DNA from 3 places in the Paenibacillus sp. tmac-D7 genome. Region 3 is predicted to be linked to each of the others. Evidence: riboswitches for the same ligand, from Rfam matches in the RefSeq annotation. Region 3 holds a riboswitch; each other region holds the start of a gene.
What was found. Region 3 has a riboswitch for cobalamin ahead of metE (5-methyltetrahydropteroyltriglutamate--homocysteine S-methyltransferase). Riboswitches for the same ligand answer to the same signal wherever they lie in the genome.
Positions count from the first base shown of each region.

Region 1: another riboswitch for cobalamin. It lies ahead of cobJ (precorrin-3B C(17)-methyltransferase); the one in region 3 lies ahead of metE (5-methyltetrahydropteroyltriglutamate--homocysteine S-methyltransferase).
Region 2: another riboswitch for cobalamin. It lies ahead of FKP33_RS17435 (S-layer homology domain-containing protein); the one in region 3 lies ahead of metE (5-methyltetrahydropteroyltriglutamate--homocysteine S-methyltransferase).

Region 1 covers NZ_VIDW01000012.1:51,958-56,144, forward strand. The annotation lists gene FKP33_RS10830 (sirohydrochlorin chelatase) at 1-772, opposite strand, end outside; gene cobJ (precorrin-3B C(17)-methyltransferase) at 794-2,512, opposite strand; cobalamin riboswitch at 2,779-2,981, opposite strand; gene FKP33_RS10840 (MmcQ/YjbR family DNA-binding protein) at 3,273-3,647, shown strand; gene FKP33_RS10845 (hypothetical protein) at 3,659-3,997, opposite strand; gene FKP33_RS10850 (hypothetical protein) at 4,100-4,187, opposite strand, start outside.
Region 2 covers NZ_VIDW01000026.1:2,429-6,615, forward strand. The annotation lists gene FKP33_RS17435 (S-layer homology domain-containing protein) at 1-2,310, opposite strand, end outside; cobalamin riboswitch at 2,463-2,682, opposite strand; gene FKP33_RS17440 (methyl-accepting chemotaxis protein) at 2,813-4,187, opposite strand, start outside.
Region 3 covers NZ_VIDW01000003.1:174,663-178,849, reverse strand. The annotation lists partial or broken gene FKP33_RS03585 (ABC transporter substrate-binding protein) at 1-1,486, opposite strand, end outside; cobalamin riboswitch at 1,743-1,947, shown strand; gene metE (5-methyltetrahydropteroyltriglutamate--homocysteine S-methyltransferase) at 2,100-4,187, shown strand, end outside.

The DNA.
Region 1 (4,187 bases), on a different contig from region 3:
ACATGTCGCAATTCATCCGCACCTGCCCCTGCAGCGCTTCCTGTGCGCGCTCCCGCATAATCTCGCGCAGCATCGGGTGGAACCCGAAGTATTCGGCAAGCACGAACTCGCGGTCCGGATACGTCTCCGCGAACGAGGCCGTCAGCTGCTCCAGCCTCTTGATCAGTACGCCCGTGAACAAAAAGTACGGCAGCAGCACGATGCGTTTCGCGCCCAGCCTGACACAGCGGTCCACGCCTTCGTCGGCCCGCGGGGCGGTTACGCCGATGAACGCCGTCTCGACCCATTGCACGTTGAGCCGTTCCCACAGCAACCGGGATATTTTAAACAAATCGCTGTTCGCATCGGCGTCGCTGCTTCCTCTTCCGATCAATAGCAGCGCCGTATCCGGCGATTCGATCAAACCGTCGACACCGGCCTCCGCCAGCCGGGTCTGCAAAATATCCAGCGCCAGCTCGTGCACGCCGATCGGTCGGCTGTAAATAAATTCGACACCGGGAAACTGACGCTTCGCCTCATCCATAGCCGCCGGAATATGGAGCTTCGCATGTCCCGCCGCAAACAGCGTAATCGGCACAACGCCAACCCGGGTCGCCCCCCGGGCGACGCACGCGGCAAAGCCTTCCCGCATGGAAGGGGACTCGAACTCCAAAAAACATGTTTCTACAATCGGCACATCCAGCCCGTTCTCCACCGAACGGACAAAGGCGCGCACCTCTTCGTTTCCTTCCGGATCACGGCTTCCGTGACCGACAAATAACAAGGCGTCCATCTACGATCCGCCTCCCTTCGTTTAATCGCCGCAGACGGCATTTTCAATCTTGAACACCGGCACTTCCCGGTAACGATATCCTTCAAGCTCCTTGATCCGGCTATAATATTTATGAAAACGCTCGTTCGGATGGGCCTCATCCGCATACCGCCTGACGATCCGCTCCACCGTCTCCAGCAAGCGATCCGGCTCTACGCCTTCAGCCACCGGGATGCCCGGATGAGCGTTGCGGCCTACCGTTTTGCCGCCGAGGAACAGATCGAACTTTTCCTTGCGGTACACGATGCCGATATCTTCCCGCACCGCGCCGTAACAAGCCATTCCGCAGCCGTTGAAACCGATGCGCAGCTCCTTTGGCACCTTCAGGCCGCCGATTCGCTGCTGCAGATCCTCCAGGTAAGGAACCGAATCCGCTTTGTCCATATTGCAAAAATCGCATGCCTTGATTTGCGCGACATCGCCGACCGGCGCCAGCAGCAGCCCAGCCGCCTCCAGCCGCGATACCGCCTGCTGCGGCTCCGAAGTCACGAGCCTCACAAGCCATTGATGATGCGGCGTATATTCAATCGAACCGTCTTCGCCCACGATGTCGGCCAGCAGCGTCAGTTGGGCGGCCGTCAATCTCTTCTCCGCGAGCCCGGGGCTGACGGCGAACTCGAGAATCTCCCGCCGCCGGAACGGATCGCTTTCGCGCTGCCAGGACGGCGTCTCGGCCGGCGCTCCGGCGTTCGCCGCACCGCGCTGCGTCTCCACGAGCCGCAGCGCCTCGAGCGCCAACGCTAGCGGCGACGCGGCAGCGTCCCCCGCTGCGCCCTCCGCTTCCTTCGCAGCCGTCGCCTCTGCGGCAGCCGCTTCGCTCTTCGCCGCTCCCGCTGCCGGCTCTCGCTCCGCCGTCGCAACAGCGCCTTCCCGCGCTTCGAGCGACCACGGCTCCGCCTCGGCGCGCAGCCGCTCATGCGGCTTCAACGGCTGCACGTCCGCGCCGAGCGTATACTTGCGCTGGTAGCCGCGCGGCGTAATCATCAGACCGTCGTAGACGACCGTCGCCGAGTTGCCGATAATAACCGTCGTCAGCATGCCGATGTCGTGCTCCAGCATGCGTTCGAGCGTCGTGATGGCAATCTCTTCCCGGTCCCGGTAGGCGCTTTTGACAATACCAACCGGCGTTTGCGGCGACCGGTAACGCAGCAGCACGCTGCGCGTCTCGACGATTTGCCGGGTGCGCCGGCCGCTTCGCGGGTTATATAACGCGATGACGAAGTCGGCCGCCGCCGCCGCTTCGACCCGCCTAATAATGAGGTCCCAGGGCGTCAAATGGTCGCTCAGGCTGATCGTGCAGGCATCGTGCATGATCGGCGCGCCAAGCAGCGAACCCGTCGAGTTGATCGCCGAGATGCCCGGAATCACCTCCACGTTGACACCGGTGTCCCGACGCCAGCCTTGCTCCATCAATACTTCGTAGACGAGGCCGGCCATCCCGTACACCCCCGCGTCCCCGCTCGAGATAACCGCGACTTTCCGGCCGGCCTGCGCCTGCCGAACCGCCTCCTGCGCCCGGCTGACCTCCTCGGTCATCCCGGTACGTACGATATGCTGCCCGCTCAGTAAACCGCGGATCAAATCCACGTATGTGTTGTAGCCGATGATGACCTCGCTCTCCATGATCGCTTCTTTCGCCGCTTGCGTCATATGCTCGAAGCTGCCGGGGCCAAATCCGATAACCGATAGCTTGCCTTTCATCGTTTCGTCCTCCCTTCCAGTCGCTGAACGATAATAGCGGAACCATCAAACAAACCAACCCACGCAAAAAAAGCATCCTTCCTCTCGGAAAGATGCTTGACGATAAAGTGAACCGGCTGCTGCCGGGGTAAATTCCCGCGCGTTTGCCGAATATGACGGCAAGCGCTTGGCTCTAACCCGCAGTACGCCTGAACCCATTCCCGTACACCCCCCTATCCGCGTAGGCTTTCTGGTGACTTTGCCGCTCTCGTCGCGTTCGATCGTGACAAGGCAGCGGAAAACAGGCAGGTCTCCTGACTTGCGTCTCATCGCTTTTTCACGCGCCTTCCCATCGACGAATCGACAGTGGCCTGGATCGGAAAAAGCTCCTCGCTTACAGTGGCGGGACCGTGCCGGACTTACACCGGCTTCCCTATTAAGCCGATACGCGCAATGGCGGCATATCGGCACCTGTTCTCTGAACTCAATATAAAATTAGGTACGTATTCACGCATTTCTTTGATAATCAACTCCCATGATAGCACGATTATTTCAAGACTGTCCAACTCTTTGTCGGAAAGGGAGCTTGATGCGGGAGGTTGAGATGACACGCGTCAGGAGTGCTTGCCGCTTTTGTCGCCGCGCTGGGCGCCCGACCTGATGCCTATGCCCCGTGGTCACGCAAGTCTTCGGCCAGCTGCGGTTATGGCTTTTCATCAGAGCCGGGATCGGATATGCTGAAATAAAGGCAAAACCGCCGCTGAAAGGAGCCTCTTGTCAAATGAATCACGAGTTATTGATCGCCCTGGCGTTGAAGAAACCCGGAACCAGTCTGCGGTACCCGTTCGAGCCCGATCTTCCGGTGCTTTATGTCGGCAGCAAAATGTTCGCCTTATTAGGCCATCAATCCGGCGTCCCGAGCGTCAATCTGAAGGCCGATCCGGACACAATCTGGCTGATGCGCCAGACGTATCCAGACACCGTGCTGCCGGGATATCATATGAACAAAAGGCATTGGAATACCGTCATCTTGAACGGAAAGCTGGCGGATGAGGAGCTTGAGAACATGCTTGAAGAGTCGTATCAGCTTGTCAGACGGAACTTGTCAAAAGCGGAGAAGGAAGCGATCTGGGGCCCCGGGCAGCGAAAGAGCTGAGCCTCTTAACGTTACTCCCCGCGATGTGTATCCCGTGCCGTGAATGCGGCGATCGCGCCGAGCAAGATCAGCATGGAGGCCGCCCACAGAACGCCGCCAATGCCGAGCCACAGCGAGTTTCCTTCCGAAGCCATCGAAGGGTGCGTCGGCCTCGTGCCGATCGCCTTCAGACAGCAGGCCACCGCTGCGCTGAACACCACGAAATGCGCGATCACCCACCCGAAGGCGCTGCGGTATACTTCTTTTCGCCCTTTTATCCAAAGCAAAATGACAAAAACAAACGAAATGCCCATGACGATGCCGAAACCGCCGACGAGCAGCGCCATCGTTTCCTGTTCCATCGGTAACAAGGCTGTTCCCCTCCCCCTGGTACGTTTTTCATAGGGATTCCCCCGTTCCTCGTGGACGGCCCGGGATAGATACACGTTTCTTCCCGCCGCAAGCCCTTCCCTCTACGAACGATTCGGAATGACAACGACGGAATTAAAGTAACGCAGAAAGTCGCACATCATTTTAAACTTCACCATGTAATCCTCGAAG
Region 2 (4,187 bases), on a different contig from region 3:
AGGCGTGTCGCCGCTCTGCAAGGAAACCGAGGTCGAAGGCAGGATCGTCCCCATGCTGCTGTCCCCGGTTACGGACACATATACGACCGGATTGACGACAGGACCCGTTCCTCCGTCTGTTCCGCCCCCGGTTCTCGGTTGAATCGTCACCGGTTGCGAGGTATGTACCACTTTCGGCGCCTCACCGGTCACATAGCCTGATATATCGAGGGTATAGGTTCCTGCAGGCAATCCGGCGAATGTGGCGATGCCTTCACTGCTTGTTGTGGCGGTCAAGCTTCCGATCTTCACTTGAATGCCGGCTGCGGGAGAAGCCGGCTTATTGTCCGCGAGCGTCTTCTTCACCGTAACGGTGAACGATTCGTTAGCCTTAGGCTGTGCAGGATTCAAGGCAATCGAATCGACCAAATACGTCGACGAGTTCCACTCCGCGTCGAATCCGCTAATATAAACGACCGCCCGGTCCCCCGGCTGCAGCGTATATTGATCCGCGCCGACCATTCCCGGATTCCACTTGCCTTGGCGGTAGATCGCATAGAGCCAAGCCCCGGCATCAGCGCCGACGGATTGGATGTACGTTCCGAAGCTGGCGTGTTCAAGCTCGTAAGGAACCTGGTTGGCATCTAGAAGCCGCACAACGCTTTCCAGCAAATTCGGAGAACTCGCCTTCCCTTCGGCATAAGTGCCTGAAGCTCCTTCAATTTGAATCGCCGCCGTTCCGACCTGAATCGTCTTGGAATCCTTGACGATCTTCGGCGCAAGCACGTCTTGATAGCCTGTTACAACCGCTTGATAGGTGCCGCCGGGCAAGCCGGACGGGAACAACGCGTATCCGTTTGCGTCCGTCTCCACCTTACGCCCGCCCAATTCTACATAAACGCTGGCGGCAACCGTGACGACCTCGTCCCTTGTAACGTCATAATCCCATACCGACCGATAGACCTGAACCGTTACTGCCTGGCCTTCAACCGGCATCGCCGGCTCCACCTTAATCGAATCCACCAATGCGGTACTTATGCCTGTATAGTACAAATAAATGTCATCGCCGTTACGCAGGGAGTAGTCAGCCATGCCCAGGTTATTCGTGCGGGCATAATCCCAGGAGCCCTGGCGTTTGACATTGTACCCCCACCAGGTGCTGTAGTCGCTTTTACCGGAAATTCCGTTGATCGTATGAATGAAATGGCCGTCGCTCTCTGGAAAAGGAACCCCCTGCGCATGCAGCACTTGAGCCACAGCCTCATAGGCAGTCCCCGCAACGGCGGAGCCTTCGGCGATCGTACCGGCGGGGCCTTCCACATGAACCGTCACGCGAGCTGCGGCAGGCGCTCCGCCCCCTGTGGTCAGGATCGCCTCATACGATCCGCTGTCACCGTTGACAGCCGTATGGAAGGCCGCCAGCGCCACAAGCGATTGCACCGTGGCCCATCCGTCGGAAGAACCGCCGGCCACATGGGCAAATCCGCCGTCGCCTTGCCGGTAACCGAATAAATAGGTAAGCGGGTTGCCGTTCGCCTTCGCGAAGCCTGAACTGCGCGCGTCGAGTCCGGCAGCGGACAACGCGAGAATGACCTGTGCGGTGCTTTCCGCATTTTCCCCATACTCCGAAAATCCGCCGTTCGCTAATTGCTGCGAGGACAGCCATTGAATGCCGCGGTCCATCGCCGGCCGGACACCGGTGTGCGCGGTATGAGCGGCCAGGGCGTTCACAGCAGACGCTGTAATGTCGATGCTGCTCGGCCCTCCGGCCCCAAGCGGCCATCCGCCGTCCGCATTTTGCTGCGCGAGCAGCCATGCCACGATTTTATCGGGATTCCACTTCGCGGTTAACGGAATGTGATAAGCATCGCCGCTCAAGGCCAGCAGCGCATAAATCGCGCCGTTCGTTCCCTGGGCAGTCAGCACATCGCTGTTATAAATGCCCTCAATAAGGTTGTACGAACTAGACCCGGCCGCGATCTGCTCGGGGTTTCCTCCGGCCGACTTTACGCCTAACGCAATCCGGGCATAGTCCGTTACCTTGCTGTAACGTCCGCCGTTCTGCTGAAGCTGCTCGCGGACGGATGATAAATACGAAGCCGGCACCTGCTTCCCGGCTGCAGCCAGCGCATAAGCATCCCAATCGGAAAGCGCGCCTCCATTCGCATCCAGGATGTAGCCGGCCGCATCGTCTATAGCCTGAGGAACCGTGACAAGCCCTCTCCCCGCTCCATCCGCATACGCAGGCGCCAGCCCGCCAAGCATGGATATGAGCAAGCACCAGCTTAGCAGGACCATGCTTATCTTGTTGATCCATCTGTTACTCTTCATCTGTTGTCCTGTTCCCCTCTCTTGAAACTGACCTTCCTTAAACTAAAAAAGCACCCCTTCTCTATGAAGGGATGCCGATACGCATGAACCTGCAGGCAATATTACGTTCCTGACGGATTGCCGTTCCCCCTTCTCCTAATTTCGCGTAGGCGACGGTGTTCTCGGGTTAGACAGATATCCTGACTTGCGGATCGAAGCCGGACTTCCGTCATCCCAACCGCCCCCCCTAAACCAACTGAAGGACAGTGACATCATGGAAGCCGCTCCCCGCTTACAGTGGCGCGACCGTGCCGGATTCTCACCGGACTTCCCTGTTCGCCGAACGCCGGCATGGCTAGCCTCCCGTTCGACATCTACCCGAGCAAATGATTCAATTATGTACAAAGAATAACACGATCCCCAAGCATCGTCCAACTATTTCTTGCGGGCCAACCGCCCGCGGTCCTGACGCGGGGCCTCATCTCGCCGTACGCTTCGATCCACTCGCTTACGGCGGGCGGCTTCAGGATTCCATCACAAACCGGCCGGTAATTTTCTGCAGATTTCCGGAAATGCTTTTGAGCAAATCCGCTTGCTGCGCAATAAGCTCGGTAGCCATGTGATGCCGTTCTCCGCTGCTCGCCATCGCTTGGGCGGACGCAGTGAACTGTTGAGAAATATCCCGAATCGCCTGCATGCTGCTTTCCATCGAATGAAGCCCAAGCTGAATTTCACGCATCTCCGCAGAATGCGCGGACGCTTGCTCCGCAGTCAGGCGGCACTTGTCGGCCACAAGGCGAATCATATCGCTCAATTGGCCAATCCTTCGGATTCCCCGTTCTACGGCAAGCCGTTCCGCTTTCACCGCATCCGCGGCTTCTTTCGATTTCAGCGCCATATTGTGCGTCAGCCCGATCGCGCGTTCCGCTACCTCATTGGATGTAACGGCAAGCTTCCTCACTTCGCCGGCAACGACCCCGAATCCTCTGCCTTCTTCGCCGGCCCTCGCAGCCTCAATCGCGGCGTTCAGCGCGAGCAGGTTCGTCTGTTCGGCAATTTCACGCATGTACAAGATGAACTCTCTCATTTCTTGCAATTGCCGCTCCAGCTCTTCCATCGAGCTCACGCTCCGCTTGCTCGTTTCCTGCAGGTCATTCATGTCATTGCGCAATTCCAGCGTCTTCTCCAGCCCGGCATGCGACGATGTCCGGGCCTCCTCGGATATCTTGCCCGAAAGCTCCATGTCTTGACCGGCCCGGCTGACTCTGTCGTGAATCTGCTGCATCCGGCTGCCGTTAAGTTCGATGAGCTGCAGCTGGTCATTCGCTCCCGCGCTCACTTCCTGCATGCTCGCTACCAGCTGCTCAGCCGAAGACAGCAGCTGCCGAATTTCGTCGGCCTGCTCGGACCCGATCTTATTCACGGTGGAGGAAGCCTCCTTCATGTCGGACAAGATCGCTCTCATCCCTATCACAATTTTGTTGATCTCAAACGTAACTTGTCCGAGCTCATTGCGCCTGGAGCCTGCCGAAGCGGGCATCAGCTTGCCGGAAGAAATGGCTTTCATGCGGCCCATCCAGCTCTTCAAGCTTTGAAGCACCGTTCGATGAAAATACAAGCCCGTCCCGGCGAACGCCGCCAGCACAAGAAGGCCCGCCCCGGCGCGTTCCCCCCACGAATCGGCCAGCCCGAGGCCGCCTAAAGCGATCAGCAAGGGAATACTGTAAACGGTGTACCAGGTTGCCTGAAAAGATAAGGATTGCACGATCACACCCAGCCGCAAATTATAAGGCGAAGCTCCCGCCCCCGGAATGTTCACAGGAGTCGAAACATCCAATATAACCTCACCGGTGTTACGGTGATAAATTTGAGCTAACGGCTTGTCCGTTTGCGCAGCC
Region 3 (4,187 bases):
ATCGAGGCCCAGCTTCACCAGATACAAGTGGTCCAGGTTCACGAGCCAGGCCCAAGGCGCATCCCCCTGCGCGCTCAAGCCGGTTTGGCCGTCCCACTGGGCTTTTTTCCACAGATTCCAGGCGTCTTTCTCATGGATCGCCTTCAAAGCCTGATTCATGTAAGCCTCAACGGCCGGATTGTGGTAAAATCCGGGATTGTAATAATCGACGCCGCTGAACTTGCTGCTGTACACATTGTACATTTCCACCGGATCGTGGCTTCCCCAGCCGAAGAGAACCGCATTCGCATGCATTTGCTTGCCAATGTCATCCCAGCTTTTCCCTTCCACCTTGACTTGAATGCCAAGCGGCTTGAGCGAATCGGCTGCGGCGAGAGCAAGTGACTGGCGGGTGACGTCGCTTGACGGGTAGATGAGGGTAAACTCGGCCTTCAGAGCGCCTTTCTCCACGATGCCGTCGCCGTTCGTATCCTTCCATCCGTCGTCCGCAAGCAGCTGCTTCGCCGCATTCATATCGCCGTCTTGAATGACGGCCTCGGCATTAAACCAGGGCAGCCCGTCATTAATCGAATACGCGGGCGTGCCGTGTCCCTCCAAGACGCCTTGAACCAGCGCCTTGCGGTCCAGCGCCAGATTGATCGCCTTGCGGATCGACAATTCCGCGGTGACATCGTTGCCGACCGGATATCCTTCTTTCGTTTGGCCGCCCGATTTTACGTAGGGAAACATGATTCCGCGGTTGTCCACCGTATGTATAGCTTGAAGCTGCATGCCGCTCACCTGCTGTTTGCTGAACGCCGCAGGGATGGCCGCCATATCGACCGTTCCGGCTTTGGCGGCGGCGAAAGCCGCATCCTCGGCAAGAAACAGGAATGTGATTTTCTTGAAGTAGGGCTTCGTCCCGTAATATTCGGGATTCGGCTCGACGATCAGCTGCTGCCCTTGATCCCATTGCACTAGCTTATAAGGGCCGGAGCCGACCGGTTTTTTGGCATAATCGCTGCCGTGCGCATGCTTCGGAACAATACCTGTGCTCACAAGCATCTGGGCGAAGGTCGATTGCGGTTCCTTCAATGAAAACTTGACCGTATGCTCGTCCGCCGCCGCCACATCCTTGACATTGCTTAAATCGATGGCAGAGCCGCTGCGGCTGCGGTTTGGAACGTATACTGAACGTCGGCGGCCGTTAACGGATGCCCGTCGGAAAATTTGACATCCTTCCGCAGCTTCACCGTCCAGTCCAGACCGTCCCCGCTGACCTCATAGCCCGTTGCAAGATCGTTGACGATATTCAAGCTGCTGTCGCGCTTGAGCAGCGTGCTTTGAAACAACGGAGATCCGTAGCGCCCCCATCCCGTTGTCGGATCGAAGCCTCCCTCGGCTCGCCGCCTATCGCAAGAACAAGCTCCTCCTTCGGGGCGGCCGCCTGCTCGGTCTTGGCCCGGGTGCAGCCGCTGATGCAAAGCGCTGCCACTAACAGCATCATTAGCGTCCATCGTAAACACATTTTTAAACTCAAACACTCCTTCGAATTAAGTTGTTAACGTGTGCAGTAGCACGTTTCATGTATATAGTAGCACTTGCATAGCGTAGCACATGAAACCAATTTCTGTCACTACAATTGTGCTATTATTTTTAAACTTTGTGTTACAACAACCGCTGCTCTGCCTCTTCTCCGCTTGTTCATAAAAAAGGTTTGAATAAACCTAAGAAATATTGTACTATTACTCGGTATTCGATAATTGAATCATGTGGAAATAGGTGCTCCGGACCGGTCGTTATGCCGGGCGGAGCTTAAAAGGGAAGTTCGGTGAAATGCCGACGCGGTCCCGCCACTGTAACAGAGGAGTCGAACGTCACCCGGCGCCACTAATCCTTCGGATTGGGAAGGCCGACGCAAGACGATGATTCTGGAGCCAGGAGACCTGCCTATTTTGACAGCACTGCTTTTACCTACGGGAGATAGGGAGGTGTTAAAGATGGCAGCCGCCGTACAAACAATCGGGAGGCATCTTTACCCTTGACTTTTACTGGGTAAAGATGCCTTTTTTGCATGGGAAAGCACCGCTTATGAAAACAAATGAACTGGAGGAATACCTATGAACCGAGCATTAAGCAGCAACCTGGGATATCCGCGAATCGGCGGCGGGCGCGAATGGAAAAAAGCGCTTGAGGCCTTCTGGGCCGGAAAGCTGCAGGAGACGGAGCTGGTCAGCCGCATGGAAGAAATACGGCTCAACCATCTTCGCACCCAGCAGGCGAGCGGCATCGACTTGATCCCTGTCAACGATTTCACCTTCTACGACCACATGCTGGATACGGCAGCGATGTTCGGGCTCGTGCCCGGCCGCTTCGGTTACGAAGGCGGCGAAGTGCCGCTGAGCACCTATTTCGCGATGGCCCGCGGCAGCGAGGGCGCCCCGGCCTGCGAGATGACCAAATGGTTTAACACCAACTACCACTACATTGTGCCGGAGCTGAACGGCGCCGAGCCGCAGCTGACCGTGAACAAACCGCTCCTGGCCTACCGGGAAGCCAAACTCCGTCTCGGCATTGAAGGCAAGCCCGTCCTGATCGGGCCATACACGTTCCTGAAGCTGTCCAAGGGCTACAAGACCGAGCACTTCGATAAGCTGCTGGAGCGGTTCGTGCCTTTGTATGCCCGCATATTGAGCGAGCTTGAGCAGGAAGGCGCGCAATGGGTGCAGATCGATGAGCCGATTCTTGCGACCTCATTAACGGAAGCCGATATGGAGCGGCTCGCATTCGTTTACAAGAAGCTGAACGAAGCGGCCCCACGTCTTAAGCTGATGCTGCAAACGTACTTCGACGCCGTCGATCTGTATGAACAAATCGTTACGCTGCCGGTTCAAGGCATTGGCCTCGACTTCGCTCACGGGCTGGACAAAAACAGCGAGCATTTGCTGCAATATGGATTTCCTGCAGATAAGAGGCTTGGCGTCGGCTTGATCGACGGACGAGGCATTTGGCGTTCCGATCTGGACGCGCGGCTCCGGCTGCTCCACACGTTGTCCCCGATCGTCCCGTATGAGAGAATGATGATCCAGCCAAGCTGCAGCCTGCTTCATGTTCCGGTCACGGCCGCACATGAAACGAAGCTGGAGCCTACGCTGCGGAACGCACTTGCGTTCGCAAACGAGAAGCTCGAGGAGCTCGTACTATTGACCCGAGCCGTGAACGAAGGTCCCGCGGCAATCGCAGCCGAGCTGGAACAAAGCCGTCAAGCGGTTCAGGAGCTCAACGCCTCCCCTTCCCGAAACAACGAACGGGTGCAGTCCGAAACGAGCCGGATCGCCCTCCAGCCGTCCGAGCGAAGCCGGCCCTTTGCGGAGCGGCGTGCCGTTCAGCAGAGCAAGTGGAACTTGCCGTTCCTGCCCACGACTACGATCGGCAGCTTCCCGCAGACGCTCGAAGTGAGACAGGCCCGGAAACATTGGAGAAGCGGCGAATGGAGCCAGGAGCAGTATGAAGCCTTTATCCGGGAACAAATTCGGACCTGGATCGCTTTGCAGGAGGAATTGGATCTGGATGTGCTCGTTCACGGTGAATTTGAACGGACGGATATGGTGGAATTTTTCGGCGAGAAACTGGACGGTTTTGCGTTCACGTCGAACGGCTGGGTACAGTCCTACGGCTCCCGCTGCGTGAAGCCGCCTGTCATATACGGCGACGTGGAATTCACAAAGCCGATGACGGTCGATGAAACCGTCTATGCGCAGAGCTTGACCGCTAAACCGGTCAAAGGCATGCTGACGGGCCCGATTACCATTCTGAACTGGTCCTTCGTCCGGGACGATATCCCGCGGGAGACGGTGGCCTATCAGATCGCTTTGGCGCTTCGCCGCGAAGTGGAAGCGCTCGAACGCGCCGGTGTGGAAATGATCCAGATGGACGAGCCTGCACTTCGCGAGGGGCTGCCGCTGAAGCGGGAAGATTGGCAGAAGTATCTGGAGTGGTCGGTGCTTGCCTTCCGGCTGGCTACATCGACGGTCAAGGATACGACGCAAATCCATACGCATATGTGCTACTGCGAGTTTCACGATATTATCGATTCGATCCGTGCCCTGGATGCGGACGTCATCTCCATCGAGACGTCCCGCAGCCACGGCGAATTGATGCACAGCTTCGAGGAGCACACCTACGATCACGGCATCGGTCTTGGCGTG